3 regions of the Serpentinimonas maccroryi genome follow, and region 2 is predicted to be linked to each of the others. Evidence: predicted binding sites of a transcription regulator. Region 2 holds the regulator's gene; each other region holds the start of a gene.
What was found. Region 2 encodes HrcA, which represses chaperone genes, less so after heat shock. Its sites were predicted from a motif close to TTAGCACTCNNNNNNNNNGAGTGCTAA; they were not measured.

Region 1 (10,551 bases), 480 kb from region 2:
TTGCCGGCCATGAGCGCCGCCAGCTGCTCGCGCAGCGGCTGGTAGCCTTCGGTGGCGCCGTACTGCAAGGCGGCGGCTGGGTCGGTGCTCAGGGCGCGCTCGCTGGCGGCGCGAATGCCCTCGACGTCAAACAGCGCCGCGTCGGGGAAGCCGCCCGCCAAGCTGATGATGCCGGGCTGGCCCAGCAGCTTGAACAGCTCGCGGATGGCCGATGTCTCGACCTGCGATAGGCGATCAGCAAAACGGATCGCATTGGGTGTCGCATGGGGTGCGCTCATGGGTGAAAATCCTCGCCATGGAACCAGTACACATCGAGCCGTTCTTTGCCGCCTTGGCGGCAGCCAACCCCGAGCCCGAAACCGAGCTGGAGTATAAGAGCGACTTTGAGCTGCTGTGCGCGGTGCTGCTCAGCGCCCAAGCCACCGACGTGAGCGTGAACCGCGCCACCCGCACCCTGTTTGCCGCCGCCTCCACGCCGGCGCAGATGCTGGCCCTCGGGCTCGAGGGGGTGCAGGCGCACATCCAGTCCATCGGGCTGTACCGCAGCAAGGCGCGCCATTTGCTGCAAACCTGCCAGCTGCTGATCGAGCGCCACGGCGGCCAGGTGCCGCGCAGCCGCGCCGCGCTCGAGGCCCTGCCCGGCGTCGGGCGCAAGACCGCCAATGTGGTGCTCAACGTGGCTTTTGGCGAGCCCACGCTGGCGGTGGACACGCACGTGTTTAGGCTCGCCAACCGCAGCGGCTTGGCGCCGGGGCGCACGCCCCTCGAGGTGGAGCACGGCTTGCTGGCGCGCATCCCGCCGGCGTATCTGCGCCACGCCCACAACTGGCTGATCCTGCACGGGCGCTACGTCTGCCGGGCGCGCGCGCCCCTGTGCGGCCAGTGCCACGTGGTAGCATGGTGCGACTCGGCGCCACCAAATGCGGCGGCCTCAGCCCCACCACGCCCATGAGCCACCCGCCCGGCCCACGCCTCGCCCTGCCTTGGTTGGAGCCGGGGCAGGCTTTTCCGCCGGTCGAGCAGGCTTGGGCAGAGGGCGACCCGATTCCGGGTCTGCTGGCCGCCGGTGGCGCGCTCGACTGCGCCACCTTGACGCGCGCCTATGCCAGCGGCATCTTTCCCTGGTTCAGCGGCGAGCAACCCATCCTGTGGTGGAGCCCCGACCCGCGCATGGCGCTGCGCCCGGCCGACTTTAGGCTCCACCCCTCGTTGCGCAAAGAGATCCGGCGCGGCTTGCGCTCGGGTGAGCTCGAGATCCGCATCGACAGCGCCTTCGAGCACGTGCTGCGCGCCTGCGCCCACAGCCCGCGCCACGGCCAGCGCGGCACCTGGATCGTGCCGCCGATGATCGACGCCTATCTGGCCTGGCACCAGGCCGGCAGCGTGCACAGCGTCGAGACCTGGCACCGGGGCGAACTCGTCGGCGGCCTGTACTGCGTCAACTTGGGGCGCATGGTGTTTGGCGAATCGATGTACAGCCGCCGCCCCAACGCCTCCAAAATCGCGCTGGCGGCGCTGGTGGCGTGCGCCCGCGCCTGGCAGGTGCCGTTGATCGACTGCCAGCAAGACACCGCGCACCTGGCCTCACTCGGTGCCCGCACCCTGTCGCGCAGCGAATTTTTGCGCAGCGCCCAACAGGCCATGGCTGCGCCCAGCCCGCTTTGGCGCTTCGAAACCGTACACTGGCAAACCCTGTTGGCTCCCAACCCCAGCACCCAACCCCCACCGCCGTGACGCACCCGCAGGAACTCCCGCTGCAAGCCGTGCAGTTTTACGCCACCGCCGCCTACCCGTGCAGCTACTTGAACGAGCGCACGGCGCGCTCCCTCGTGGCCTCGCCCAGTCACCTGATCCGGGGCGACACCTACGCGCAACTGGTGGCCCAAGGGTTTAGGCGCAGCGGGCTCTACACCTACCGGCCGCACTGCGACGGCTGCCAAGCCTGCGTGCCGCTGCGCGTGGACGCGCAAGCCTTTGCGCCCAGCCGCAGCCAGCGCCGCGCTTGGAAGCGCCACGCCCACCTGCAAGCGCGCGTGCTCACGCTGGGCCTGCGGCCGGCGCACTACGATCTGTACTTGCGCTACCAACGCCAGCGCCACCCCGGTGGCGGCATGGACCACGACGACCTCGAACAGTACCGCCAGTTTCTGTTGCAAAGCCGCGCCGACACGCGGCTGGTCGAGTTCAACGAGCCGGCGCCCGATGGCGGCGCCGAGGCCTTGCGCATGGTCTCGATCCTCGATGTGCTCGAAGACGGCCTGTCCGCCGTGTACACCTTCTACGACCCCGCCGACCCCAGCGCCGCCTACGGCAGCTACAGCGTGCTGTGGCAACTCGAACAGGTGCGTCAGCTGGGGCTGCGTTACCTCTATCTGGGCTACTGGATCGAGGCCAGCCCCAAGATGAGCTACAAAAGCCGCTTTCAGCCGCACCAGTTGCTGCTCGGTGGGCGCTGGCAAACGCCGCCTGCCAGTTAGCTTGCGCTGGCGGTGTACCAGCCTGGTGCGTGGCTTGGGTGTACCGGCGCATGCACACCACCCATCGCGCGCCACCGCGTGCACACCGACACAAGCGCGCCATACCTAGCGTGGAATGGCTAGCGCGGGATGGCTTTTCACCAAGTAAAATGCGCTGCCATGCTTTCTGCCAAGGGCTACGCACCATGAACCGCATTCCGCACAGCGCTCCCCTGCCCATCTCGCCGCCCAAGCCCAGCGTGCAGGTGATCGAACGCATCATTCAGCTGCTCGAGGTGCTGGCCGCGCACGAAGAGCCGGTGCCACTCAAGCTGATCAGCGAGCGCACCGGCTTGCACCCTTCCACGGCGCACCGCATCCTGAACGACCTCGCTTTGGGGCGCTTGGTCGAGCGGCCCGAACCCGGGGCCTACCGGCTGGGCATGCGCCTGCTCGAGCTCGGCAACTTGGTCAAGGGCCGCCTGAGCGTGCGCGACGCGGCGCTGCTGCCCATGCGCGAGCTGCACAAACAAATCCAGCAACCGGTCAACCTGAGCGTGCGCCAAGGCGACGAAATCATTTACGTGGAACGCGCCTACAGCGAGCGCTCGGGCATGCAGGTGGTGCGCGCCATCGGGGGCCGGGCGCCGCTGCACCTGACTTCGGTCGGCAAGCTGTTCTTGGCCGCCGACGATCCGCAGCGCCTGCGCGCCTACGCCAGCCGCACCGGCCTGATGGGCCAAACGCGCAACAGCATCACCCAGCTGCCCTTGCTGGAGCGCGAACTGGCGCTGTGCCGCCGCCACGGCGTGGCGCGCGACAACGAGGAGCTGGAGCTGGGGGTGCGTTGCATGGCCGCCGGCATATACGACGACCAAGGCCGGCTGGTGGCGGGCTTGTCGATCTCGGCCCCGGCCGATCGGCTCGAAGAAAGCTGGCTGCCCAAGCTGCGCGCCACTGCGGGGCAGATCAGCGCCGCGCTGGGCTGGCAAGCCGAACCGAACCTGCCCTGATGCGCATGCTTGGTGCCATGGCCTGATTGGGTGCCCCACTGCAGGGCAGACCCCCGATCAAGCGTGCCGCGTCTGGCGTTTAGCTCGGTTGCCGCAGCCCCGAGCGCTCGCGCTCACTGGCCGACACCGCATCGGCCGGCAGCGGGCCGCTCGAAAACAGGCTGCGCAACACCCAGCGGCGCAGCCGCTCGGCGTCGGTGGCGCGCGCCTGGCTGCCGCTGGCGCCCAGCAGCACCAAGATGAGCGAACGCCCCGACACATCGGCTTGCATCACCAGCGTGCGCCCGGCCTCGCGGATGAAGCCGGTTTTTTGCAGGTTGATTTCCCAGTCGCCGTTGCGCACCAGCATGTTGCTGTTGCGGTAGGTGATCGTGCGCGGCCCAAGCGCCAGTTGGTACTGCGGCGAGACCGACAACTCGCGCACCAAGGGGCGGTGCGAGCTGGCCGCCGTGAGCATGGCCAAGTCGCGGGCGCTGGAGCGGTTGCCGCCCGACAAACCGGTGGGGTCGGCGAAGTGGGTGTCGTGCATGCCCAGCTCCACCGCCTTGCGGTTCATTTGCCGCACGAACTGCTGCACCCCACCGGGGAAATGGCGCGCCAGCGCGTGGGCGGCGCGGTTTTCGCTCGACATCAGCGCCAGATGCAGGGCTTGGCCGCGCGTGAGCTCGGCCCCCACCGGCAAGCGCGAGCCGCTGCCGCGCAGCCGATCGACGTCGGCCTGGGAGATGGTCAGGACTTCGTTCAAATCCTGCCGGGCATCGACCACGATGATCGCGGTCATGAGCTTGGTGATGGAGGCGATGGGCAGCACCACGGTGTCGTTTTTGCCGAGCAAAATTTCGCCCGTGTTGGCATCCACCAGCAGCGCCACGCCCGAATCGAGCTCGAGCGGGTCGTCGGCCACACGCAAGCCCAAGCGCTCGGCCTGCATCGGGCTGGCGCGCTCGCTGGCCGCAGCAGGCGCAGCGGGGGCGGCAAGCGCAGTTGCAGGCAGCGGCTGGGTCGGTGCCGTCGCAACCACCACCGACACCCGCTGCGACTGTGCCGCCGCATGGCGCGCACGCTCGATCTGCGCGTCGGTTGCGATTTGTTCTTTGGCGGCGAAGCGCTGCCCTGCAGACTCGGGCCTAGCCGCACTGGCTGGGGCGACACTGGGGCGGCTGGCCTGCGGCGCTGTGGCGCGATCGCGCTCGGCCCGGGGGCTGTTCACCTGAACAGGCGCGGCCCGAGCCCCCTCGATGCGCACCTCGGGCGCCGCCACGCGCTGCTTGGCAGGAAAAGGCGTTTGGGCGTGCACGGGCAGCAGCAAACCCGTGCACCCGAGCAGCAGGGCCGCCGACCAGCCTGGGCGCAGCACAAATTGGTATCGGTTCATGTTTTTCTACCCTCTAGAAACAGGCGCTGGGCCTGCCAGTATAGAGAGAAAAATCAAAAACCAATCCAGATTCAGGCGCTTGTGAGGGGTTTTTAAGCCCTCATCACAAGATTTTTGCGGCCGTTTAAGGGTTTTCCCTAGGCCGCTCAAGGCCCACGCAGCGCAGCCCGGGCGGCTTGCGCTTCAGACCGGCCAGCCCTGCGCCTGCACCCGCTCGGCCTTGCTGTGCAGTTTGGTGAGGGCACTCAGGTAGGCTTTGGCCGACGCGACCACGATGTCGGGGTCGGAGCCCACGCCGTTGACCACCCGGCCTGCGTGCTGCAGCCGCACCGTGACTTCGCCCTGGCTCTCGGTCGAACCGCTGGTGATGGCGTTGACCGAATACAGCTGCAACTCGGCGCCGCTGTGCACGTGGGTCTCGATGGCTTTGAGCGACGCATCCACCGGGCCGTTGCCCTCGGCTTGTCCGCAGTACTCTTTGCCGCCGATGGTGAACACCACCCGCGCCTGCGGGCGCTCGCCGGTCTCGCTGTGCTGGGCCAGCGCCACCAGCGCGTAATGCTCCTGATCGGGGGTCACGCTCTCGTCGCTGACCAGCGCCAGAATGTCTTCGTCAAAGATTTCCGACTTGCGGTCGGCCAGCTCTTTGAACTTGGCAAAGGCGGCGTTGAGCTCGACTTCGCTGTGCAGCGCGATCCCGATCTCGTCGAGGCGCTGCTTGAAGGCGTTGCGGCCGCTGAGCTTGCCGAGCACGATCTTGTTGGCGCTCCAGCCCACGTCTTCGGCGCGCATGATCTCGTAGGTGGCGCGCGCCTTGAGCACGCCGTCTTGGTGGATGCCGCTGGCGTGGGCAAAGGCGTTGGCCCCGACCACGGCCTTGTTGGGCTGCACCACAAAGCCGGTGGTCTGGCTGACCATGCGGCTGGCGGGCACGATCTGCGTGGTGTCGATGCCGACTTCAAGGCCGTAGTAATCGCGCCGCGTTTTGATGGCCATGACGATTTCTTCGAGCGCGCAGTTGCCGGCGCGCTCACCCAAGCCGTTGATGGTGCACTCGACCTGGCGCGCGCCGCCGATCTTGACGCCGGCGAGCGAGTTGGCCACCGCCATGCCCAGATCGTTGTGGCAGTGCACGCTCCAGACCGCGAGGTCGGAGTTGGGCACGCGCTCGCGCAGGTCGCGGATGAAGTGGCCGTAGAGTTCGGGCACGCCGTAGCCCACGGTGTCGGGGATGTTGATGGTGCGCGCGCCGGCGCTGATCACCGCCTCGATGACGCGGCACAAAAAGTCGGGGTCGCTGCGGTAGCCGTCTTCGGGGCTGAACTCGACGTCGGGGCAGAGCTGGCGCGCCAGCCGCACCGCCTGCTGCGCCTGCTCAAACACCTGCTCGGGCGTCATGCGCAGCTTTTTTTCCATGTGCAGCGCGCTGGTGGCGATGAAGGTGTGGATGCGGGCGCTGCGCGCGCCGGCCAGCGCCTCGGCCGAGCGGCTGATGTCGCGTTCGTTGGCGCGCGCCAGCGAACAGACGGTGCTGTCTTTGATGGCGTCGGCGATGGCCTTGACGGCTTCGAAGTCGCCGTTGGAGGCGGCGGCAAAGCCAGCCTCGATCACGTCCACCTTCAGGCGCTCGAGCTGGCGCGCGATGCGCAGCTTCTCGTCCTTGGTCATGGAAGCGCCGGGCGACTGCTCGCCGTCGCGCAAGGTGGTATCAAAAATGATCAGTTTGTCGCTCATGTGAGTGCTCCAAGCGGTGTGACCGCAACCTGGTGTTGCCCGCAGCCCCTAAAACACCAACGGCCCGCTGCGGGTGCAAACGGGCCGTTGTGCAAAAAAGGCGTGCGCTAGCTCGCCGACCCGTGGTGGAACAAGGGTAGTAGCGATAGCGCGCGCAGGTTTTGCATGTAGTCAATATAACATGCCCAGCCGGGCGGATGATTGCCCCTGCCTATCACCTTCAGCGGTGAAGGTCTTTTTCGTCTGGGTCGTGGGTGCTGGTGCTCACCACGCTGGTGGGCTCGCCGCGCAGCTTGCGCCAGCCATACACCACGTAGCCCGAGGCGGCATAGCCGGCGATCAGGCCAAACAGCACCAGCGGCGGATGGATGTTGATCACCGCGATCCCCAACGCCACCAGCACGATCACCACGAACGGCACGCTGCGCTTGAGGTTGAGGTCTTTGAAGCTGTAAAAGGGGATGTTGGAGACCATGGTCAGCCCAGCGTAAAGCATGAGGGCGAACATCGGCCAGACCAGATCGGGGGGGCTGACCTCGAACTCGGTCGCCAGCCAGATGAAGCCCGCCACCAGCGCCGCCGCCGCCGGCGAGGGCAGGCCCTGGAAGTAGCGCCGATCGACCACGGCGGTGTTCACATTAAAGCGCGCCAACCGCAGCGCCGCGCAGGCGCAATAGACAAAAGCCGCAATCCAGCCCCAGCGCCCCAGGTCGTACAGCGCCCACTCGTAAGCCACCAGCGCCGGCGCGGCGCCAAACGAGACCATATCGGCCAGCGAGTCCATCTGCTCGCCAAAGGCGCTTTGCGTGCGCGTCAGGCGCGCCACCCGGCCGTCGAGGCTGTCGAGCACCATGGCCGCAAAAATACCCAGCGTGGCCAGATCAAAACGGCCGTTCATGGCCATGACCACGGCATAAAACCCACCGAACAGCCCTGCCAGTGTGATCAGGTTGGGCAGCACGTAGATGCCCTTGATGCGCCGTGGCGGGGGTAGGCTTGGGGGCGGGGGCGGTGCGGCAGCTCCACAGGCCCCCGAATCGGGCTCGGGCTTGGGGGCAGGTGGGGGGCTGGCATCGGCTTGCATGGCGGCAAGTGTAAGCCAGTGCGCTCGGCATCTGGACATCGACATCTGGGCTGACACCCTTATCTGGACTGACTCGGGTAAATGTGCCGCCCACTCCAGCTAGACTCAATATCCTGAACCTCACCGCCCCCAACCCGCCTTTGTCCTAAAGCCCTTCCGCCGTGCCCATGCCCACCCCCCGCCGCTGCCCCAGCCCGCACCACGGCGCGCGCCCGCCGCAGGCGCGCATCACGCTGCTGGTGTTGCACTCCATCAGCCTGCCGCCGGGGCAGTACGGCGGCCCGCAGGTCGAGCAACTGTTTGCTGGCACGCTGGACTGGGGCGCGCACCCCTACTTTGAGTCGATCCGGGGCCTGCAGGTGTCGGCGCACTACTTCATTCGCCGCTGCGGCGAGCTGCTGCAGTTTGTGGACTGCGAGCGCCGCGCCTGGCATGCCGGGGCCTCGCAGTGGCAGGACCGGCCCAACTGCAACGATTTTTCCATCGGCATCGAGCTCGAAGGCCTGGAAGGCGAGCCCTTCGAGCCAGCCCAGTACCCAACGCTGGCCGCGCTGTGCCTCGAGCTCGCGGCGCGCTACCCGATTGAGCACGTGGCCGGGCACCAGCACATCGCCCCTGGGCGCAAGGCCGACCCCGGGCCGGGCTTCGACTGGGCGCTGCTGCAGCGCCTGACCGGCTGGCCGCGCGAACGCTTGGCCGGGCTGTGGCCGCAAGACCAAGCGTAGATTTTCGCCACCCCCCCTTGAAAAGCGGCGCTGCGCCCTTATCATTAGCACTCGTTGGTGGTTGGTGCTAACAACGGCCTCGGTCGGCGGCCTGCCCAAGGCAGCCGCGGCCGGCCCCCACGACTTTCGTAGCAACCGCACCTTTGTGTGTGCCTTTTTTGTGACAGGAGAACCCATGAAACTTCGCCCCCTCGCCGATCGCGTGATCGTCAAGCGCTTGGAACAGGAAACCAAAACCGCTTCGGGCATCGTGATCCCCGACAACGCCGCCGAAAAACCCGACCAAGGTGAAGTGCTGGCCGTCGGCCCGGGCAAGACCAACGACAAAGGCGAAACCAAAGCCCTGAGCGTGCAGGTCGGCGACCGCGTGTTGTTTGGCAAGTACAGCGGCCAGACCGTCAAGGTCGATGGCGACGAGCTGCTGGTCATGAAAGAAGACGACCTGTTCGCGGTCGTCGTGCGCTGAAGCGCGCCCCATCCACCCCCACAAATTTCAAGGATAGCAACAAATGGCAGCAAAAGATGTAGTTTTCGGCGGTGAAGCCCGCGCCCGCATGGTCGAGGGTGTGAACATCCTGGCCAACGCCGTGAAGGTGACCCTGGGCCCCAAAGGCCGCAACGTGGTGCTCGAGCGCAGCTTCGGCGCTCCCACCGTGACCAAAGACGGTGTTTCGGTGGCCAAAGAAATCGAGCTCAAAGACAAGCTGCAAAACATGGGCGCGCAGATGGTCAAGGAAGTCGCTTCCAAGACCAGCGACAACGCCGGTGACGGCACCACCACCGCCACGGTGCTGGCCCAAGCCATCGTGCGCGAAGGCATGAAGTACGTGGCCGCCGGCATGAACCCGATGGACCTCAAGCGCGGCATCGACAAGGCCGTCACCGCCCTGGTCGAAGAGCTGAAGAAAGCCTCCAAGCCCACCACCACCAGCAAAGAAATCGCTCAAGTGGGCGCGATCTCGGCCAACGCCGACGCCAGCATCGGCGACATCATCGCCAAGGCGATGGACAAGGTCGGCAAAGAAGGCGTGATCACGGTTGAAGACGGCAAGAGCCTGGACAACGAGCTCGACATCGTCGAAGGCATGCAGTTCGACCGTGGCTACCTCTCGCCCTACTTCATCAACAACCCCGAAAAACAAGCGGCGCTGCTGGACAACCCCTTCGTGCTGCTGTTCGACAAGAAAATCAGCAACATCCGCGACCTGCTGCCCACGCTCGAAGCCGTGGCCAAGGCCGGCCGCCCGCTGCTGATCATTGCCGAAGACGTGGAAGGCGAGGCGCTGGCCACGCTGGTGGTCAACACCATCCGCGGCATCCTGAAAGTGGTGGCGGTCAAGGCCCCGGGCTTTGGCGACCGTCGCAAAGCGATGCTGGAAGACATCGCCATCCTGACCGGCGGTAAAGTGATCGCCGAAGAAGTCGGCCTGACGCTCGAGAAGGTCACGCTGGCCGATCTGGGCCAAGCCAAGCGCATCGAAGTGGGCAAAGAAAACACCACCATCATCGACGGTGCCGGCGCTGAAGACGACATCCAAGCGCGCGTCAAGCAGATCCGCATCCAGATCGAAGAAGCCACCAGCGACTACGACCGTGAGAAGCTGCAAGAGCGCGTGGCCAAGCTGGCCGGCGGCGTGGCGGTGATCAAGGTCGGTGCCGCCACCGAAGTCGAGATGAAAGAGAAGAAAGCCCGCGTTGAAGACGCGCTGCACGCCACCCGCGCGGCCGTGGAAGAAGGCATTGTGGCCGGCGGCGGCGTGGCGCTGCTGCGTGCACGCCAAGCCATCGGCGCGGTCAAGGGCGACAACGCCGACCAAGAAGCCGGCATCAAGCTGGTGCTGCGCGCGGTCGAAGAGCCACTGCGCATCATCGTCGCCAACGCCGGTGGCGAGCCCAGCGTGGTCGTCAACTCGGTGCTGGCCGGCAAGGGCAACTACGGCTTCAACGCCGCCAACGACACCTATGGCGACATGATCGACATGGGCATTCTGGACCCGACCAAGGTCACGCGCACGGCGCTGCAAAACGCTGCGTCGGTGGCGGCGCTGATGCTGACCACCGAGGCCATGGTGGCCGAAGCCCCCAAAGACGACGCACCGGCCATGCCGGGCGGCGGCATGGGTGGTATGGGCGGCATGGGCGGCATGGACATGTGATGTCGCTG
Region 2 (10,551 bases):
ATGCGCACGTCGAACACAAAATCGGCATCCATCGGCACGCCGCGCTTGAAGGCGAAGGACTCAAACACCAGCGTCAAGCGGGCCGGGGGCAGTTGCAGCAGCGCCTTGACCGTGCTGCGCAGGTGCGCGGCCTTGAGTTGGCTGGTGTCGAGCACCTGGGCCTGCTCGCGCAGGTCGCTGAGCAGCTCGCGCTCGAGCTCGATGGCATCGGCCAAGGCGCGACGCTGGTCGCTGCTGCCCTTGAGCGAGAGCGGGTGCAGGCGCCGGGTTTCGGAGAAGCGGCGCACCAAGGTTTCGGTGCTGGTGTCGAGAAACAGCACGGTGAGCGGCAGGCCACGGGCGCGCAGCTGGCGCAGCCGCAAGGGCAGGGTGGGCAGCGCGCGGGCGCTGCGCACGTCGATGGCCACCGCCACGCGCTCGGTGGCTTCGGCCTGCTGCAAGGCGACCAGCGGCTCCAGCAGATCGGGCGGCAGGTTGTCCACGCAGTAAAAACCGGCGTCTTCGAGCGCGTGCAGGGCCACCGACTTGCCCGAACCCGACATGCCGGTGATCAGGACGAGTTGCACAACAGCTCCTGAGCGTGCGCCAAGGTGGTGTCGGTGAGCTGCTGGCCGCCGAGCATGCGCGCCACTTCGGCCACCCGCTGCGCACCGTCCAGGGGCTCGATCTGGCTGCTGCTGCCGTGCGCGTCTTGCCCTTTGCTCACGCGCAGGTGCTGGTGCGCGCAGGCCGCCACTTGCGCCAGATGGGTCACGGCCAGCACCTGCCGATCGCTCCCCAAGCGGCGCATGAGCTGGCCCACGGTGTGCGCCACCGCGCCGCCGATGCCGCTGTCCACTTCATCAAAGATCAGCGTCGGGGCGCTGCCGACCTCGCTGGTGCAGACCGAGATCGCCAGCGCGATGCGCGACAACTCGCCCCCAGAGGCCACTTTGCCCACCGGGCGCGGGGTGCCGCCGGGGTGCGCAGCCACCAAAAACTCGACCTGATCCAGGCCGTGCGCCTGCGGCTCGGGCAGGGCCGTCAGCCGCACCTCGAAGCGCCCACCGGCCATCCCCAAGCCCTGCATGGCCTGCGTGATGGCGAGCCCAAGCCGTGACCCGGCCTCTAGGCGCAAGCTGCTCAGGCGCTCGGCCTCGGCGCGAAAGCGCGCTTGCGCTTGGTGTTCGGCCTGCTCCAGCGCTGCCAGATCGGCGCTGCGTTCGAGCTCGGCCAGCGTCTGGCGGCAGGCTTGCAGCCGCTCGGCCAGCGCCTGCGGCTCGCAGCGCAAGCGCCGTGCCAGCGCCAGCCACAGACCCAGGCGCTGGTCCAGCGCCTGCAACGCCGCCGGGTCGAGCTCGCTGCGCTGAGCGTGCTGCTGCAGGTCGTGGCAGGCGTCATCGACTTGCGCCAGCGCGCTGCTCAGCAGCTCGGCCAGCCCCTGGTAGCGCGGCTCCACGTGTTGCTGCGCTTGCAACGCCTGCGCGGCGCGGTAGAGCAGGGTGCGGGCACTGGCTTCGTCTTCGCTCAGGCAGTGCAGCGCCGTTTGCGCCGCCTCCAGCAGTGCTTGCGCGTGCGCCAGCCGCCCGTGCTGCAAGTTGAGGTCTTCCCATTCGCCGGGCAACGGGGCCAGGCGCTCGAGCTCGGTGAGTTGCCATTGCAGGCGTTCGCGCTCTTGTTGCAGCTGGCTTTGCTGCGTGCGCGCCTGCTCTAGGCTGCGCTGCGCGGCGCGCCAGTCGCTCCAGAGCTGGCGCAAGGCGCGTGCGTCGATGCGCGCGTAGTCGTCGAGCAGCTGGCGCACGGCTTCGGGCCGCGTCAGGCTCTGCCAGGCGTGTTGGCCGTGGATGTCGAGCAGCAGCTCGCCCAGCTCGCGCAACTGGGTCGCGCTGGCGGTGCTGCCGTTGATCCAGGCGCGGCTGCGGCCTTGGGTGTCGAGCTGGCGCTTGAGCCGCAAGGGCTCGCCCGGCTCGCCCTCGAAGCCCTGCTCGGCCAGCCACTCGCGGGCCGCCGCCGTGGGCTCGAATTCGGCCACCACCTCGGTGCGCGCCGCGCCCTCGCGCACCACGGCGGCGTCGGCGCGCGCGCCCAGCGCCAGCTGCAGGGCGTCGATGAGGATCGACTTGCCGGCCCCGGTCTCGCCGGTGAGCACGGTAAAGCCTCGGTTCAAATCCAGTTCCAGTTCGCGCACGATCACGAAATCGCGCAGCGCCATGCGTTGCCAGCTCAACCCACGCCCCCTTCATTCCAGTGCAGCTTGCGCCGCAGGGTGTCAAAATAACTCCAGCCCAGCGGGTGCAACAGGCACAGTTGGTGCGCCGCGCGCCGCACCACAATGCGGTCGCCGTGCAGCAGGCTGGTGAAGCTCTGCATATCAAAGTGTGCGCTGGCGTCGCGCCCCGAGACCACCTCGACCGCGATTTCGCCGCTGGCTGGCAGCACGATCGGGCGGTTGGTGAGCGTGTGCGGCGCGATCGGGGCCATGATCCAGCCGTCGATGGCCGGGTGCAGCAGCGGCCCGCCGGCCGACAAGGCGTAAGCGGTGCAGCCCGTGGGGGTGGCGATCACCAAGCCGTCGGCGCGCTGCTTGGCCACGAAATGGCCATCGACCTCGACCCGCAGCTCCACCATGCTGGGGGCGCTGCCGCGGTTGACCACCACATCGTTCATGGCGATGGTTTCGAACACGCACGAGCCGTCGCGCCAGACGCTGGCGTGCATCAGCGCGCGCCGGTCTTGCTCGTACTGGCCATGCAGAATGGCCTGCAAAACCGGGGCGTAGCCCTGCCACGGGATGTCGGTGATAAAGCCCAGGCGGCCTTGGTTGATCCCCACCAGGGGCACTTGCTGGCGTGCCATCTGGCGCCCGATGCCCAGCATGGTGCCGTCGCCCCCGAGCACCAGCGCCAAATCGCAGTGCCGGCCGATCTCGTTTACATCGAGCACCGGGTAGGGTTCCAGCCCGGTGTTGAGGGCGGTTTCGCGCTCCAGGCTCACGGCGCAGCCCTGATCGAGCAAAAAATGCACCAAGGTGTCAATGATGTCGCGCGAACCCAGTGCGTTGTACTTGCCGATCACCGCCACGTGGCGAAAGCGCAGCTCTGCAGCTGGCGGCGGTGCAGCAGGGGTTGAGGCGTGCTGATTCATGTGCAAATTAAAGCACAAGCCCATTAAAATCTTCCTCATGCTCGATGACCGCTCCAAGCACCTGCTCAAAACCCTAGTCGAGCGCTACATCGCCGACGGCCAACCGGTGGGCTCGCGCACCCTGTCGCGCGCGGCCGGGCTGGAGCTCTCGCCCGCGACCATCCGCAACGTCATGAGCGACCTCGAGGAACTGGGCCTGATTGCCAGCCCGCACACCTCGGCGGGCCGGGTGCCCACCGCGCGCGGCTACCGGCTGTTTGTCGATACCATGCTCACCGCCCGGCGCGACGAGCTACCCGCCGCGGAGTCCATGCCAACCGCAACCTTGCAAGGCGAGCAGCCGCGCCAAGTGCTCAACCAAGCGGCGCAGCTGCTCTCCAGCCTGTCGCACTTCGTGGGCGTGGTGCGGGTGCCCAAGCGCGCCAGCGTCTTTAGGCACATCGAGTTTTTGAGCCTGTCGCAACGGCGCGTGCTGGTGATTCTGGTCTCGCCCGATGGCGAGGTGCAAAACCACGTCATCCACACCCAGCCCGAGTTTGAACAAAGCCAGCTGCAAGAAGCGGCCAATTTTCTCAACGCCCACTACGCCGGCCTGACGCTGAGCGAAGTGCGCGACCGCCTGCGCACCGAAGTCGAGCGCCTGCGCGGCGAGATCGCCGCCCTGATGCTGCAAGCGGTTGAGCTGGGCACCGAAAGCGAGGCGCAGCAAGACGCGGTGCTGGTGGCCGGCGAGCGCAACCTGTTGTCGGTGAGCGATTTTTCGCACGACCTAGGGCAGTTGCGGCGGCTCTTTGACATTTTCGAGCAAAAAACCCAGCTCATGCGGTTGCTCGACGTCTCGCACCAAGCCGACGGGGTGCGGATCTTCATCGGCGGCGACAGCCGAGGCGTGCCGTTCGAAGATTTGTCGGTGGTCAGCGCGCCCTACACCGTCGATGGCGCCGTGGTCGGCACCCTGGGCGTGATCGGGCCGCAGCGCATGCCCTACGAGCGCATGATCCAGATCGTGGACATCACCGCCAAGCTGCTGGGCAACGCCCTGAGCCAACCGCGCTAGGGGTTTCGTAGCCCGCCCTGAGAGGCCAGCCCCTTGGTGTGACCCTATGCACGCCTGTGCCGTTGCGGGTATCGGCGCTTGCTTGGCCGCTTGTCTGGTCGCTTTCGGATGCAGTAAACTCCAAAGCTCTGGGCCTCTAGCTCATGCTTGGTTAGAGCAGCGGACTTAAGCTGCGCCGCCCTGCGGTTCGCAAGAATACGGGCGGCGCGAATGTGGGTTGCCGGCGGGTAAGTTCACTCTGCCTGCCGGTAGAACTGCTCAAATTCGGGGAAACCTCTGCCGCGCAGGCGTGGCGATCCCGAGCGAAACTCCCCCTAGGGGGGAGGACGTGTAGAGACTGTACGGGCAGGTCGTAACGACAAGAGACAGTCCAGACCACAAACCCGAAAGGGGTGGCGAAAGCCATAGCTGGTACGCATAATCCGTTGGTGCCGTGTTCGACTCACGGGAGGCCCACCATTTTGCAGCGTCGCCCTTGAGCCGCCAGTGTACGCACAGCTAAGGCGTTGCCCTATTATTCAGGCCTTCAACTAAAAATTGGGCAGAGAGCTGAGCGCCGTATGAAATGCTTTAGACCCTGACCGACCCCAGTCTGTTTGATAATACTGATTTTTGAGGAGTGAGCCGATGCAGCGTAATCGCGCCAGCGGTGGGTCGGGTGTGGAGTCCAATGACTATCTTGAACGACTTGGGTGGCCGACCCAACTGCTGCGCAAGCTCATGTTCGTCGATTTGCCCATTAAACGCAAGTTTTTGCTGCTCGGGGTTGGCACTCTGTTCTGGTTTTGCGTGCTGTCGTTCACGGTATCACGACAGTGATCGGGCAGATCGACGCGCTGAGCACCGGCGATGTGGATTTGAGAAAAAAGGTCGTCATCCGCACCGACGACGAAATCGGCCAACTGTCCGACAAGTTCAATCAGCTGGTCGAGCGCGTCTATGGCATGACGGTGTACAAAAAAGTGATCGAAGACGAGGCCACGCTCGAAGACGTGTACCGGCGCTTCGAGCCCGACCCCGGCTTCGGCCACGTCTGCACCCCCATGCTGGCTGGTGGGCACACCATCGGCGTGGCGCAGATGCGCTTTGCCATCGATGCCAACGGCGCTGCGCTAGACGCGGGAATGAGCAAAAAACTGTTCAGCGCCAACACCTACATCGAGCAGTCGATCTCGGTGCTCGAGGCCAAGCGCCTGATGGCGACGCTGCGCGAGTCGGCCATGATCGACCCGCTCACCGGGCTTTACAACCGGCGCTTTTTGCAAGATCACACGCAGCAGATCATCAGCGGCGTGTTGCGGCGCAAGACCCAAATCGGCCTGCTGCTGTGCGACCTCGACTACTTCAAACAGGTCAACGACAGCTATGGGCACGACGTGGGCGACTTGCTGCTCAAGCAAACCTCGCAGACCCTGCGCAGCGCCGTGCGCGACTCCGACATCGTGATCCGCTTTGGCGGCGAGGAGTTTCTGGTGCTGCTGATCGACGTCTGCCCGGGCGACTCGCTGGCCGTGGCCGAGAAAATCCGGCTCGCCATCGAGCAGATGAAGGTCAACATCAATGGCGAGACGCTGCGCAAGACCATCTCGGTCGGGGGTCAGCGAGTTCCCCGGCGACACCGACGGTTTCTGGCAGGCGATCAAGTACGCCGACGTGGCCCTGTACCAGGCCAAAGACCAAGGCCGCAACCGGGTGCTGCGCTTTGCCCCCGAGATGTGGCAGCAGGGCGAGTTTTGAAGTTTGCTCGGGGCTGAGAAGCTGAGAGGCTGAGGCGCAGCCGCTGAGGCTTCAGCATCTTTCGGCGTATCGTGCGCCTGATTCAGGTTTTTCGAGATAAAAAATTATTACACTCGAGGCCCATGGCGCAACACCCCTCACACGACCCTTCGGCCGCTGCCATGAGCTTGGGCGCACGCACGGCGTTCGTGCTGCTGCCGCTGCTGGCCTTTCTGGCCGTACTCTGGACGGCGGCCACGCAACCGCTGCCGCTGGACATCCACGTCCCTTGGATCCCGGCGCTGGGCGTGCACCTCGACTTTCACATCGACGGCCTGACGCTGCTGATGCTGCTGCTCATCACCGGCATCGGGGTGGCGGTGTTCGTCTATGCCGGCGGCTACTTGGCTGGGCACCCGCAGCAAAACCGGCTCTACATTTTGCTGACGCTGTTCATGATCGCCATGATCGGCACCGTGATGGCCGACAACCTGATCGTGCTGTTCCTGTTCTGGGAGGCGACCAGTCTGCTCTCGTTCCTGCTGGTGGGCTTCAACCACGAAGACCCCAAGAGCCGCAAGTCGGCGCAGCAGGCGCTGGTGGTCACGGGCAGCGGCGGGCTGGCGCTGCTGGCCGGTGCCATCCTGCTCGGGCAGATCATGGGCACCTACTCGATCCAAGAGATCATCGCCCAGCTGCCCTACACCGAGCACACGCCGCTGCTCACAGCCGCGCTGCTGCTCATCATCTTGGGCGCCTTCACCAAGAGCGCGCAGTTTCCGTTCCACTTCTGGCTCCCGGGCGCCATGGCGGCGCCGACGCCGGTGTCGGCCTACCTGCACTCGGCCACCATGGTCAAGCTCGGCGTCTATCTGCTGGCGCGGCTCGACCCTGGCTTTGGCAGCTGGGAGCTGTGGCAGTGGACGCTGCAGATTTTTGGCTCGTTCACCGCCGCTTGGGCCATGCTGCTGGCGCTGCGCGAGCGCGACCTCAAGCGCATTCTGGCTTGGTCCACCGTGGCCACGCTGGGCACGCTGGTGATGCTGGTGGGCATGGATGGCCACGGCGCCTCGATCGCTGTGAGCGCGCTGCTGCTCGGGCACGCGCTCTACAAGGCGCCGCTGTTCTTCGTCGCTGGCAACGTCGATCACGGCACCGGCACGCGCATCATCGACCGCTTGGGCAATCTGCGCCACGCCATGCCGATCACCGCTGCTGCAGCGGCGCTGGCCGGGCTGTCGATGGCCGGCATTCCGCTCACATTTGGCTATGTGGTCAAAGACGTGGTCGGGCAAGCGGACGCGCTCGGCGGCATGAGCGAAGTGATCAAGGTCGCCAACACCATTTTTGCCGCCGTGGCGGTGGCGGTGGCAGCGGTGGCGGCGGTGCGCGTGTTCTGGCGCCACCCCGGCCACAACCTCACCCCGCCCGATGCCCATGAGGGCGGTGTGGCGCTGTGGGCGCCGCCGCTGGTGCTGGCTTGCATCGGCATTGCGCTGGGCTTGGCGCCGTTCATGGCCGATTGGCTGCTGGGCGTGGCCGCTGAGGCCATGACGCCGCGGGCCGAAGCGGTGGCGGTGCATTTTGCGCTCGAGTTCAGCTTGGGCAGCCTGCTGTCGCTGGCGCTCACCGTGGGCATAGGGGCCGCGGTGTTTATCTACTGGGACCCGCTGCACCGGCGCTTTGACCGGCTGCTGACGCTTTTTGACACCATCAGCACGCCGGCTCAGTACGAGCGCTTCATCAACGGCATCCCGGTGCTGGCGGCGCGCAGCAGCCGCTGGCTACAGGGCGGCGATCTGAGCCAGTACAGCCTGTTGCTGCTGGCCTTTGTGAGCACCGTCATGGGCGGCATCATGCTGGCGGGCTGGAGCCAGTGGCTGTGGCCGGTTTGGGTCACGCCGTCGCTGGGCTTTGTCGGCGCTTGCGCCCTGATTGTGGCTGGGGCGCTGCTGGCGCTGTGGCAGCGCGATCGGTTGGTGCTGTTGCTGGCCACCGGGCTGGTGGGTTTTGGCAGTGGCGTGTTCTACCTTTACGCTGGTGCGCCCGATGTGGCTTACACGCAGTTTGTGGTCGAATCGGTGTTTGTGATCGTGGTGGCGTCGGTGTTGCTCAAGCTGCGCCAGCGCGGCCGCGGTCAAGGGCTGGAGCAGACGCATTCGGTGCGTGGCGCGCTGCCGGTGGCGCTGCTCTTTGGCGCCGTCATCGCCCTGTGGTTGCTGATCGCCTCGGGGGTGGATTTCAACCCGCAGTTGCACCAATTCTTTGCCCAGGTTAGCGTGCCCGAAGCCTTTGGGCGCAACGTGGTCAACGTGGTGCTGGTCGATTTCCGCGCCCTCGACACCTTGGGTGAAATCGTCGTGGTGACGCTCTCGTTCTTGGCCGCCATCGCGCTGCTGCAATCGGTGCGTGCGCACAGCCAGCGCGAACGCGCCAAAACCCAAGCTGGAGGTGGCGCATGAACCGACGCGTGGTGATGCTGGAGTCGATAGCCGGCCCGCTGTACGTGGCGATCTTGCTGGCTTCCTTGTGGGTGCTGCTGCGCGGCCACAACGAGCCCGGTGGCGGTTTCATCGGTGGCTTGCTGGCCGTCAGCGCCTCGGTGCTGTGGGCAGTAGCACACGGCAGCAAGGCGGCCACGCTGCGCCTGCCCTACGGCAGCGCACTGCGCCTGACCATCATGGGCATAGCCATCGGCTTGTTTTCCGGCCTGCCGGCCTTGGTGCTGGGGCTGCCGTACCTCACGCACCTGTGGGGCACGATCCCGCTCGGTTTCACCGAACTCAAGGTCTCGACCGTGATCATTTTTGACCTCGGCGTCTATCTGGCGGTCTGGGGCGGCTTGGCCGGCTATGCGATCGAGTTGCTCGGGCTGGACGAAGGCGACGAAGCCGATGAAGCCCGTGTAGATGGCCCCCCGGCGGCCCAGGAGCAGCGCGCATGATCTGGCTATTGGCCCTGACGGTTTGGATCACGACTTCGGCCGGGGTCTATCTGGCGCTGTCGCGCGACGTGTTTCGCTGCGTCTTTGGCTTAGGCATTCTTGGCAGCGCCGTCATTCTGGCCTTGTTTGCCTCGGGGCGCTTGGGCAGCGTGCAACCGGCGGTCATTCCCTTGGGTGAAACCGTGCTGCGCGACGCCGCCAACCCGCTGCCGCAGGCGCTGGCCCTGACCGCGATCGTGATCGGCTTTGCCCTGATCTGTTTTTCCCTGGTGTTGGCGCTGCGCCTGATTCAGCGCGCCGACACCGACGACTCCGTGGCCCTGCGCATGTCTGAACCGATCCCGACCGACCCCGTCAAACCGCCTTACAACGGCGCCGAACACGAGCCCGCGCTGCCCGCCGCCTCACCGACTTCGGGGGGCGCTGCATGACTTGGCTGGCCGCGACGCCGGTGCTGGTGCCCTTGGCCACCGTGGTGGCCACCGCGCTGGCGCACAAAAACCCACGCCTGCAAAGCGCGCTCAGCTACTTGGGCGTGGTGGCTTTTCTGCTGTGCATGTTGGCCTTGGTGGCGGCGGCGCATCAGGGCCAGCCGGCGCAGACCGTGTTTGGCGACTGGGGCGTGCCCTACGGCATCGAGTTTTATGTCGATCGGCTCAGCGCCTCGATGCTGCTGATCACCGCCATCATGGGGCTGGCCTGTTTGGTGTTCATGGCCAGCGACGCCGACACCGCCGAACCGCGTCACCCGCTGCTGTTGCCGCTGCTGCATGGGGTGCTGGTCGGGGTCGCGGGCTCGTTTGCCACCGCCGACCTGTTCAACCTCTACGTCTGGTTCGAGGTCATGCTGGTGAGCGCGATGGGCTTGTTTGCCTTGGGCGGGCGCGTGGACCAGCTCGACGCCACCTTCAAGTACTTTGTGCTCAACATTTTTGGCACCCTGATGCTGCTCATGGCCGTGGGCATGGTCTATGCCGCCACCGGGCACCTGAACTACAGCGCGCTGGCGCAGGCCGCGCCTTATCTGTCGGACTGGATGAGCATCCTGCTGGTTACCGGTCTGCTGCTGGCTTTTCTGATCAAGGCCGGTGCTTTCCCGCTCTTTGCTTGGTTGCCGTCTTCGTACCACACCCTGCCGGCGCCGGTGCTGGCGCTGTTTGCCGGTTTGCTGACCAAGGTCGGCGTCTATGCGGTGCTGCGCACGGCCGGCGACATCTTTGCCGGCTCCCCCGACCTGATCTACGAGGCGCTGGGCTGGATCGCGGCGGCGACCATGCTCTTTGGCGTGCTCGGTGCGGCCTACCACTGGGACATGCGGCGCATTCTGGCCTTTCACATCATCAGCCAGATCGGCTACATCTTGCTCGGTGTGGCGCTGGCCAGCCAGGCCGGCAACGCCGCCACGCTGTTCTACACCCTGCACCACATCATCGTCAAGGCCAATCTGTTCCTGATTGCGGCCATCATCTGGCGCTTGAGCGGCGATTACGATCTGCGCAAAATCGGCGGCCTGTACAAGGTCAAGCCGCTGCTGGGGCTGCTGTTTTTAATCCCGGCGCTGTCGCTGGTGGGCATTCCGCCGCTGTCGGGTTTTTGGTCCAAGGTGCTGGTGCTGCAAGAGGCCTTGGCGCAGGGCCAGTACGTCTGGACCTTTGTGGCGCTGCTGGTGAGCGTGCTCACGCTGTACTCGATGGTCAAAATCTGGATGGAA
Region 3 (10,551 bases), 1.1 Mb from region 2:
ACCCGCTCACCGCCGAGGCGCGCCTGACTTTCGATTCGTTGCAGCTGTCGGCGGGCATCAACTTCATTGCCGCCATGATCGGGCTGTTTGGCGTGGCCGAGGTGCTGGCGCAGATGCATTACCTGCACGTCAAGGCGGTCAAGCAAAACGTGAGCAAGATCATCCCGTCTTGGGCGCTGGTCAAGCAGCACTTTCCGCTTTCCATGCGCAGCTCGGCCATCGGGGTGGGCATCGGGGCGTTGCCGGGTGCCGGTGGCGACATTGCGTCCTTGATGGCTTACGACCACGCACGGCGCTCGACCAAAAACCCCTCGCGCCCCTTTGGTCAGGGCGCCTACGAAGGGGTGGTGGCACCCGAGAGCGCCAACAACGCCTCGGTCGGCGGGGCCTACATTCCCATGATGACGCTGGGCATTCCGGGCGATGCCGTGACGGCGGTGATCATCGGCGCCATGTTCATCCACGGCCTGCGCCCTGGGCCGCTGCTGATGACCGAGACGCCCGATTTGTTCTGGTTCATCGTCGGCTCGCTCGTGCTGGCCAACATTTTCTTGCTCATCTTTGGCCTGACCGGCATCCGCATTTTTGCCAAGGTGGTCGAAACACCGAAGGCCTTTTTGTTGCCGGTGATCTTGATTCTGTCCGCCGTCGGCGCCTACGCGATCAACAACAACCCGGTCGATGTGTACTGGATGCTGGGCTTTGGCGTGCTGGGTTACCTGATGAAGATTTACGGCTTCCCGGTGGCGCCGGTGATCTTGGGGATCGTGCTGGGGCCCTTATTGGAGCGCAGTTACCGCCAGTCGATCCTGATGACGGGCGAAGACCCGGTGCTGTTCTTCACCGAGTTTTTCACCTCGCCGATCTCCGTCATCCTGCTGCTGGCCTTGGGCTTTAGCTTGCTGGTGAGCACGCCGTGGTGGAAGCGCTGGCGCAGCCGGGGTAAGTAGGCGGTGTGTGTGGGCGGGGGCAGCCCATCAATCGCCTTCCGTCGGCACACCGGGTAGGGCCTGCAACTCGCGCTCAATCTGTTCAATGCTGGGCAGGCCGGTTTGCAGTTCAGCCGGCAACGATTCCAGCAGCTTGAACTCGGCCACGCCCATGGGTTGGGTCTTGTCGCCCAAGGCATACTCGGCTACCACTTTGTTCTTGCTCTTGCACAGCAGCAGGCCGATGGTGGGTTGGTCGTGCTCACCCTTGATCTGGCGGTCCACCGCAGTGAGGTAAAAACCCAGTTGCCCCAGATGCTCGGGCTTGAACTGGCCGCCTTTGAGCTCGATCACCACGTAGCAGCGCAGCTTCAGGTGGTAGAACAGCAGGTCGATGAAGAACTCGTCGCCCCCTACCTCCAGCAGCACCTGCCGCCCCACAAAGGCAAAGCCTGCGCCCAGCTCGAGCAAAAACTGCGTCACATGCTGCACCAGCGCTTGCTCGATGGCGCGCTCCTGTGCATCATCGTGCAAACCCAAAAAATCAAAGCGATAAGGGTCCTTCAGCGACTCGCGCGCCAAGTCGGAGAGCGGCGCTGGCAGGCGCTCGGCAAAGTTGGTGATGGCTTGGCCTGCGCGGGTGTGGGCGCGGGTTTCGATCTGCATCACCAAGACGTTGCGCGACCAGTTGTGCTCAATCGCCTTGGTGGCATACCAGCGCCGTGCCGCGCTCTCGGTCAACTTGTCCAGTAGGGCAAGCTGGTGGTACCAAGGCAATTGTGCAAGCACCGCTTGCACAAATTCAGCCTCGGGCCAAGCTTGGGCAAAACTGCGCATGTACTTGAGGTTGCGCGGCGAAAACCCCTTCATGTCCGGGAAGGCGGTGCGCAAATCGTGCGCCAGCCGCTCGATCACCTTGGCGCCCCAGCCCTCGCGGCTTTGGCGCTGCAAGATGTCGCGGCCTATCTGCCAGTACAGCAGCACCAGCTCGCGGTTCACCGCCAGCGCGGCGCGCTGCTGAGCGCTGTGGATGCGGATTTTGAGCTCGGCCAGCCAGTCGGCATAGCCCGCTGGCGGCGCGGTGATGGCAATCGGGCGCTCGCTCATGCCAGCACTCCAGCGCTCAGGGCCCAGCAGCGCAGCGCCGACCACTGGGCTGCGCCGGGTTGTGCTGCATCTTCAAGTTCCCAGTCCATCTGTGTCCCTCCGCTGCGTAAACCGGATGCCGCTCATCCGTTTCCATCCGTCCCCGTCCATTCTAGGCCACCCACCCCCGCTAAAATCAAAGGTTTGCACCCACACCCCCACAGCGCACCATGGCCGACGACACGCACCTGCCCGCCGACGAAAACCACCTGATCTCCGAGCGGCGCGCCAAGCTGCAGGCGCTGCGCCAAGCGCAGGCGGCTGGGGGGCCGGTGGCGTTCCCCAATGACATCAAGCCGCAGCAGCGCGCCGAGGCCTTGCACGCCGAGTACGGGGCCTTGAGCAAAGAGATGCTCGAGCCGCTGCAGGTGCGCGCCAGCGTGGCCGGGCGCATGATGCTCAAGCGCGTGATGGGCAAAGCCAGCTTTGCCACGCTGCAAGACGGCTCCTTTGGGCCCACCGAGGGGCGCATCCAGATCTACCTCAACGACGCCAGCGTCGGGGCCGAGCAGCACGCCGCCTTCAAGCACTGGGATCTGGGCGACATCGTGGCCGCCGAGGGCACCCTGTTCAAAACCCGCACCGGCGAGCTCACGCTGCAAGTCGAGCGGCTGCGCTTGGTCACCAAGAGCCTGCGGCCGCTGCCCGACAAATTTCACGGCGTACACGACCAAGAGCTCAAGTACCGCCAGCGCTACGTCGATCTGATCACCGACCCGCAAGCGCGTCGCCGCTTTCTGGCGCGCAGCCTGGCCGTGAGCAGCCTGCGCGAGTTCATGCTGGCGCACGACTTTCTCGAGGTCGAAACGCCCATGCTGCAGCCCATACCGGGCGGCGCCAATGCGCGGCCTTTCGTCACGCACCACAACGCGCTCGAGCAGGACATGTACCTGCGCATCGCCCCCGAGCTCTACCTCAAGCGGCTGCTGGTGGGCGGTTTCGAGCGCGTGTTCGAGATCAACCGCAACTTCCGCAACGAAGGCATCAGCGTGCGCCACAACCCCGAGTTCACCATGATGGAGTTCTACGCGGGCTACTGGAACCACCTCGACCTGATGGTGTTTACCGAGCAGATGATCCGCCACGTGGCGCAGCGTGTCTGTGGCGGCACGCGGTTGCAGTACCAAGGGCGCGATGTGGATTTGGGCGCGCCGTTCGAGCGCCTCACCATCCGCGAGGCCATCGCCAAGTACAGCCACGCCGGCGCCCACGCCGACGACCGCGCCTGGCTGCAAACCCAGTTGCAGCAGCTCGGCCTCGACCCAGTCAAGCAGCGGCTGGCCGAGCGCAGCCTGGCCGGTTTGCAAGTCATGTACTTTGAAGAAACCGTCGAGCCGCAGCTGTGGCAGCCCACCTTCATCTGCAACCACCCGACCGAAATCTCGCCGCTGGCGCGCGCTTCCGATACTGACCCGAGCATTACCGAGCGCTTCGAGCTCTACATCAGCGGGCGCGAAGTGGCCAACGGCTTTAGCGAGCTCAACGACGCCGAAGACCAAGCCGCGCGCTTTGCCGCCCAAGCGGGCCACAAAGACGGCGGCGACGACGAGGCCATGTACTACGACGCCGACTTCGTGCGCGCGCTCGAGTACGGCATGCCGCCGGCCGGCGGTTGCGGCATCGGCATCGACCGCTTGCTGATGCTGCTCACCGACAGCCCCAGCATCCGCGACGTGATTCTGTTCCCGGCGCTGCGCCGGGAGGGCTGAATCAGGAGGGGCAGAGGGGCAGGGCGGCCTAGCCTTGCCAGCCTCTCAGCGCGCCTCAACGGCTTAAGCCGCCTCCAGCGCCAAGCGCATTTTTTTCAGCGCCGCAGCCTCGATCTGCCGAATGCGCTCGGCGCTCACGCCGTATTCGGCCGCCAGTTGGTGCAGCGTCATGCCGCCGCTGCCGTCGTCGGCCACCTTGAGCCAGCGCTCGCTCACAATGCGGCGCGCGCGCTCATCGAGCTGCCCCAGCGCCTGCTGCACGCCCTCGCTGGCCAAGTGGTCGCGCTCGCGCGCCTCCAGCACCGCACTCGGTTCGTGGCCGTTGTCGGCCAAGTAGGCGATCGGGCCGTAGGCCTCCTCGCCGTCGTCGCCCGGGCTGGGGTCGAGCACCACGTCGCCGCCAGCGAGCCGGGTCTGCATCTCGAGCACGTCGGCGCGGCGCACCTTGAGCTCGCGCGCCATCGCGTCCACCTCGAACTCGCTCAGTTGCTCGCGGTGCGTGTCGGCATCGCTCGCCTGCGCCTTGAAAGCCTGCTTCATGCTGCGCAGGTTGAAAAACAGCTTGCGCTGCGCCTTGGTCGTGGCCACGCGCACCATGCGCCAGTTTTTGATGATGTATTCGTGGATTTCGGCCTTGATCCAGTGCAGCGCGTAGCTCACCAGCCGCACCCCCTGCTGCGGGTCGAAGCGCTTGACGGCCTTCATCAGCCCCACGTTGCCCTCTTGGATCAGGTCGGCGTGCGGCAGGCCGTAGCCCAGGTACTGGCGCGACACCGACACCACCAGCCGCAGGTGCGACATCACCAGCCGCCCGGCGGCCTCGAGGTCGTTGTGCTGCTGCAGGCGCTGCGCGTAGTCGTGCTCTTCCTCGGCGGTGAGCAGCGGCAGGCGGTTGACGGCGCTGATGTAGGCGTCTAGGTTGCCCAGCGGGGGCAAGACCAGCGCCGAGGTGCCCGTCCAGCCCACGGGGGCGGAGGGCGCGAGTTGGTAAGGCGTAAACGGGGCAAGGGCGGTGCTGCTCATGGGGGCATCTCCTTTGATAGTCAAGCCGTGCGGCTCTGGCCGATAGGGCAACAATTGAATATTAGCACTCTATGGCGTTGAGTGCCAAGAGCGGCGGTGGCAAGAACCCAAAAAGACACTGCCGAAGCAGGAACAGTGCAGCCCCGAAGCAGGGCGCGCCAGCAAGCCAGTCGGTAGGCTCCGTAGGCGGCCAGACTCAGGCTGGCGCAGTGGCGCTGCGCGTTTGGGCGCGCCGCTGTGCCATCTCGCGACCCATGCCCGCTTGGTCGTAGGCTTGCAGGCGCTTTTGCGCTTCCGGGTAGGCCAGCGATTCTTCGAGCAGCAGGTGATCGAGGTACAGCGCCTCGAACACCTCCAGCGCGTGTTGCAGCTCGGCGTGGTCAAACCATTGGCTGCCCGTGCTCAATGCAGAGATGGCGGGTGCGATGTGCAGCCAGTTTTCTTCCAGCCAGCCGTGGTCTTGTACCAAGCGGCGCGCGGCGGCAGCCAGTTCTTCGTCGCGGCTGGCCAGCAGCACCGGAAAGATGTGGGCCTCTTCGTCCAGATGGTGTTGGCGCGCTTCGCCGTTGAAAAAATCCAGCACTGTGCGCGCCTGCCGGCGCCCGGCGGCGTCGAGCGTCTGTGTCTGGCAGGCCTCGACCGTGGCGCGCAACAAAAGCAAGTGGCGTTGCAAGTCGCGGTGGGATTGATCCAAAAAGTCAAACAGGGCGATTTGGGAGCGGGGGCTTATCATAGGGCGCTTCCTCCGATTGAATTCTTTTATTATCCTGCGCGTTGCGCGCAACTTGGTTTGATCAAGCGCAAACAAGCGCGGTTTAGGCGAGTGGAGAAAAATGTTTGCATCTGACTTTGAACCTTCTCCTGGGCATGCGCGGGCCGTTTGGCCTTTGGGGCAGCACACCACGCGTGGGGGCGCTTGGCCCTTACAGGGCTGATTCTGGTGCTGGCACTGTGGCTCAGCGCTGCCCAGGCGCAAGCCAGCCCGGTGCGCACCCAGGTGCTGGCGCAGGGGCTGGAGCACCCGTGGGCGCTGGCCTTCATCGGCCCCGAACAGGTGCTGGTGAGCGAGCGCGCCGGGCGCTTGCGCGTGGTCGGCTTCGACGGCCGCATCAGCGCGCCGCTGCAGGGCCTGCCCGACATCGACGAAGGCGGGCAGGGCGGCCTGCTCGACGTCATCTCCGACAGCGCCTTTGCCAGCAACCGCACCATTTACTTTTGCTATTCCGAACCAGCCCCGGCCGGCGGCGGCAACTCCACCGCCTTGGCCAGCGCGCGCCTGTCGGCCGACTTGCGCCGCCTCGAGCAAGTGCGCGTGCTGTTTCGCCAAAGCCCCAAGGTCGGCAGTCGGCACCACTTTGGCTGCCGCATCGTCGAGGCGCCCGACGGCCATCTGTTCCTCACGCTGGGCGACCGCTTCAGCCGCATGGACGATGCGCAAACGCTGGACAACCACCACGGCAAGGTGGTGCGCGTGGCCAAAGACGGTTCGGTGCCGCGCGACAACCCGCTGCTGGGCCGCGCCGGCGCCCTGCCAGAAATCTGGAGCTGGGGGCACCGCAACCCGCAGGGGGCGGCTTGGGGGCCGGATGGCCAACTGTGGATTCACGACCACGGCCCGCGCGGCGGCGACGAGCTCAACCGCGTGTTGCCGGGGCGCAACTACGGCTGGCCGGTGATCACGCACGGCGTCAACTACATCGGCACGCGCATAGGGGCCGGCATCACCGAGCACCCCGGCATGGAGCAGCCGCTGGTGCACTGGACGCCCTCGATCGCGCCCTCGGGCATGGCGTTTTTGCGCAGCAACCGCTACGGGCCGCAGTGGCAGGGCAATTTGTTCGTGGGCGCGTTGCGCGGCCAGCACCTGCTGCGCCTGCAGCTCGAGGGCACGCGCGTGCTGGCCCAGCAGCGCCTGCTCGAAGACCTGGGGCAGCGCATCCGCGACGTGCGCGAAGGCCCAGACGGCCTGCTCTATGTGCTCACCGACGAGCGCGACGGCCAGCTGATCCGCCTGCTGCCGCCTTGATGCCCGGCGGCCCGGCTGCGCTTGCCTACACAATCGGGGTTTGCGCCCTTGCACCAGCACGCCCCACCCGCCATGAACACCGATCCGTCTCCCGTTGAGCATTTGCAGGCCCTGTTCGAGCAGCAGCGCGCCGCCTTTGCGCGCGCGCCCATGCCCACCTTGCACCAGCGCCTAGCGGGCCTGCACGCGCTGCGCAGCGCCCTCGTGCGCCACCAAGAGGCGCTGATCGCGGCCGTGCACAGCGATTTTTCGGCCCGCTCGCGCCACGAAACCCTGCTGGCCGAAATCCTCACCACGCTGCAGGGCATCGCGCACACGGCGCGACACTTGCGCGGCTGGATGAAACCGCAGCGGCGCAGCGTCAGCGTGCTGTTTGCGCCGGCCAGCAACCGGGTCTATTTCCAGCCGCTCGGGGTGGTGGGGGTGATGGTGCCGTGGAACTACCCCATCCAGCTGGCCCTGCTGCCGCTGGTGGGGGCGCTGGCGGCGGGCAACCGCGTCATGCTCAAGCTCTCGGAGTTCACACCGGCCACCAACCAAGCCCTGCGCACCCTGCTGGCCGAGGCTTTCGAAGAAGACACGGTGGCCGTGGTCGAAGGCGCGCTCGAGGTCTCGAGCGCCTTTGCACAGCAGCCTTGGGACCATCTGCTGTTCACCGGCTCCACGGCGGTGGGCAAGATCGTGATGGCGGCGGCGGCGCGCAACCTGACTCCGGTGACGCTCGAGCTCGGCGGCAAGTCGCCAGCCCTCATCGCGCCCGACGCCGATCTGGCGGTGGCGGCGCGGCGCATCGCTTTTGGCAAGCTGCTCAACGCCGGCCAGACCTGCATCGCCCCCGACTACGTGCTGCTGCCCGCTGGCCAAGAACAGGCTTTTGCGCAGGCCATGCAAGCGGCGGTGGCGCAGCTCTACCCCACTTTGCGCGCCAACCCCGACTACAGCGCCATCGTCAACCAGCGCCAGCACCAGCGCCTGCAGGCTTGGCTGGAGCAGGCGCGCGCCAGCGGGGCGCAGGTGATCGAATGCAACCCGGCCGCCGAAACCTTCGAGGGCACGCGCAAAATGCCGCTGCAGCTGCTGCTCGGGGTGCCCGAAAGCGCCAGCGTGCTGCAAGAGGAGATTTTTGGCCCGCTGCTGCCGGTCATCGGCTACGCCAGCTTGGACCAAGCGCTGGCGCACATCCGCAGCGGCGCGCGCCCGCTGGCGCTGTACCTGTTCAGCCACGACCGGCAGGTGCAGCAGCAGGTGCTCGAGCGCACGCACAGCGGCGGCGTCACGATCAACGACACCCTCATGCACGTGGCCCAAGACGAGCTGCCCTTTGGTGGCGTGGGCGCATCCGGCATGGGGCAGTACCATGGCCACGAGGGCTTTCTCACCTTCTCCAAGGCCAAGGGCGTGCACGCCAAGGGGCGCTTCAACAGCGGCGAGCTGGTCTATCCGCCCTACGCGCCCGCTGGTGGCGGCTGGCTGCTGCGCCAGTTGTTGCGCTGGTTTATACGCTGAGCTGTGCGCTGAGTTATGCGCTGAGTTATGCGCTGAGCTTTTCCGGCACGGCTTGGGTTTGCGCTTCTGGCGCCGTGCGCTGCCCGCTGCGCTGGGGCCAGTGCACGATCTCGAGTCGGCCGTCGTGGTGCTCGACCAAGGCGGTGAGGCTCTCGACCCAGTCGCCGTCGTTGCAGTACAGCGTGCCGTCGATGTCGCGGATTTCGGCGTGGTGGATGTGGCCGCAGACCACGCCATCGAAGCCGCGCTTGCGCGCCTCGGCCGCCACCGCGCGCTCGAACTGCTGGATGTACTTGACCGCGCCCTTGACGCTGTATTTCAGGTACTGCGACAGCGACCAGTACGGCAGCCCGATCCGGGCGCGCAGCGAGTTGAAGCGCGTGTTCAGGCGCAGCGCCAGATCGTAGAGGTTGTCGGCCAAGTAGGCCAGCCACTTGGCGTACTGGATCACGCCGTCGAAGTGGTCGCCGTGGATCACCCACAGCTTTTTGCCGTCAGCGGTCTGGTGGATCGCGTCTTCCACCACCTCGACGCCGCCAAACTGGTGGCCGATGAAGTGGCGCGCAAACTCGTCGTGGTTGCCCGGCACGTAGATGACCTTGCAGCCCTTGCGCGCACGGCGCAAAATCTTTTGTACCACGTCGTTGTGGCTCTGCGGCCAGTACCACTTGCGGCGCAGCTGCCAGCCATCGATGATGTCACCCACCAGATACAGCTTTTCGCTCGGGTGCGCCTTCAGGAAGGCCAGCAGCGCCTTGGCTTGGCAGCCGGCGGTGCCGAGGTGAAGGTCGGAGATGAACACCGTGCGCAGGCGCCGCCCCGAGGCGTGCAGTGCGTCGTCGCCGTCGCCGTCGTCGTCGGCCGGGTGCGGATGGGCCAACGCAGACGCCGCCGCCGAATCGGCAGCCGCCCCGGCAGACCACAGTCCTTGCAGGTGGGTGTCGGGGGCAAAGCCGCTGCGCATCAGGCCCCCAGCAGGTGTTTGCGGTAGCGCGGCGGCAGGTCGGCCAAGCGCATCATCATCGGCAGGTCGGCGGTGTTGAAGTCCGGGTCCCAGGCCGGCGGGCCCAGCACCTTGGTGCCCAAGCGCAGATAGCCTTTGATGAGCGCCGGCGGTTCGACGACCAAGGTGGAATCGAGGCGCTCGATCGGCAGCGGCAGGCGCGGGCGCACATGAAACTCGACCGAAGCCAAGTGCTTGAGGCTCAGCTGCCGCCAGATGCTGGCCGCCGCGTGGCCGCCGCCCGATTCGGAGGTCATGGGGATGCTGGCGCAGCCGATCATGGTGTGCAGCCGGTTGCGCGTCATGAACTCGCCCAGCGCGCTCCAAAGCGCCAGAATCACGCCGCCGTGGCGGTGCTCGGGGTGCACGCAGCTGCGCCCGAGTTCCACCATCTGCTCGCGCAGCAGCCGCAGCCGCGTCAGGTCGAATTCGGTTTCGCTGTAAAAGCCGCCCACGCGCTTGGCTTGGGTGGGCGTGAGCACGCGGTAGGTGCCGATCACCTGCTCGCTGGCGGCGTCGCGCACCAGCAGGTGCTCGCAGAAGTCGTCGAACAGATCGATGTCGTGCCCGGGCAGGGTCTGCGGCAGGCGCGCGCCCATCTCGAGCGCAAACACCTGGTAGCGCAGGCGCTGTGCGGCGCGCACTTCGTCCAGATGGCGGGCCCAGCTGACGTGGAGGGGGGCGCTCTGGCAAGCCGCTGGGCGCGGCGCCACCGGCGGCAGGCCCAACCCTTGGGGTTGACGCAGTTTTTCCAGCACAGACAGATCGGTCATGGATGAAAGCTCCTTTGGCTAGCGATTCTTGGGCTGCCGTGTGTCCTGCAAATGGCACTGGCATGAATTAATCGTGACAGCTGCCAAAAATCGGGCATTCATCAATATTTCATGGGCTTGCAGCAACAGTGACACGCTCAGGCGGCAGCATCAGGTGCGCATCAATGCGAGGAGTGCGAGCATGAAGATCACCGTGGTGGGGGCGGGCTACGTCGGGCTGGTGACGGCGGCCTGCTTGGCCGAAGTGGGCAATCAGGTGCTGGTGGTGGATCAGGATCAGACCCGTGTGCTGCTGCTGCAAGCGGGCGGCGTCCCGATCTACGAACCCGGGCTCGAGGAATGCGTGCGCCGCAACCGCGAGGCCGGGCGGCTGCGTTTTGCGCATTCCATGGCGCAGGGGGTGCAGCAGGCCGAGCTGCTGTTCATCGCCGTCGGC

Region 1: groES (co-chaperone GroES) is a predicted target of HrcA. The motif match lies at 8,432-8,458, and genes of this name have one in related genera.
Region 3: rpoH (RNA polymerase sigma factor RpoH) is a predicted target of HrcA. The motif match lies at 4,869-4,895, and genes of this name have one in related genera.

What each region holds. Positions count from the first base shown of each region.
Region 1 covers NZ_AP014569.1:441,050-451,600, reverse strand. The annotation lists gene SMCB_RS02025 (aminotransferase-like domain-containing protein) at 1-248, opposite strand, end outside; gene nth (endonuclease III) at 296-952, shown strand; gene aat (leucyl/phenylalanyl-tRNA--protein transferase) at 949-1,734, shown strand; gene SMCB_RS02010 (arginyltransferase) at 1,731-2,477, shown strand; gene SMCB_RS02005 (IclR family transcriptional regulator) at 2,663-3,469, shown strand; gene SMCB_RS02000 (D-alanyl-D-alanine carboxypeptidase family protein) at 3,549-4,844, opposite strand; gene SMCB_RS01995 (2-isopropylmalate synthase) at 5,028-6,578, opposite strand; gene pssA (CDP-diacylglycerol--serine O-phosphatidyltransferase) at 6,799-7,662, opposite strand; gene ampD (1,6-anhydro-N-acetylmuramyl-L-alanine amidase AmpD) at 7,830-8,387, shown strand; gene groES (co-chaperone GroES) at 8,563-8,853, shown strand; gene groL (chaperonin GroEL) at 8,897-10,543, shown strand.
Region 2 covers NZ_AP014569.1:924,250-934,800, forward strand. The annotation lists gene rapZ (RNase adapter RapZ) at 1-566, opposite strand, end outside; gene recN (DNA repair protein RecN) at 551-2,206, opposite strand; gene SMCB_RS04385 (NAD kinase) at 2,203-3,123, opposite strand; gene hrcA (heat-inducible transcriptional repressor HrcA) at 3,161-4,180, shown strand; gene SMCB_RS04395 (hypothetical protein) at 4,808-4,999, shown strand; gene SMCB_RS12120 (sensor domain-containing diguanylate cyclase) at 4,996-5,934, shown strand; gene mbhE (hydrogen gas-evolving membrane-bound hydrogenase subunit E) at 6,040-8,358, shown strand; gene SMCB_RS04410 (MnhB domain-containing protein) at 8,355-8,840, shown strand; gene SMCB_RS04415 (NADH-quinone oxidoreductase subunit K) at 8,837-9,271, shown strand; gene SMCB_RS04420 (complex I subunit 5 family protein) at 9,268-10,551, shown strand, end outside.
Region 3 covers NZ_AP014569.1:2,044,583-2,055,133, reverse strand. The annotation lists gene SMCB_RS09530 (tripartite tricarboxylate transporter permease) at 1-950, shown strand, start outside; gene SMCB_RS09525 (PDDEXK nuclease domain-containing protein) at 978-2,036, opposite strand; gene lysS (lysine--tRNA ligase) at 2,246-3,784, shown strand; gene rpoH (RNA polymerase sigma factor RpoH) at 3,848-4,807, opposite strand; gene SMCB_RS09510 (hemerythrin domain-containing protein) at 5,004-5,540, opposite strand; gene SMCB_RS09505 (PQQ-dependent sugar dehydrogenase) at 5,724-6,833, shown strand; gene SMCB_RS09500 (coniferyl aldehyde dehydrogenase) at 6,906-8,339, shown strand; gene SMCB_RS09495 (UDP-2,3-diacylglucosamine diphosphatase) at 8,365-9,303, opposite strand; gene SMCB_RS09490 (GNAT family N-acetyltransferase) at 9,303-10,115, opposite strand; gene SMCB_RS09485 (UDP-glucose dehydrogenase family protein) at 10,297-10,551, shown strand, end outside.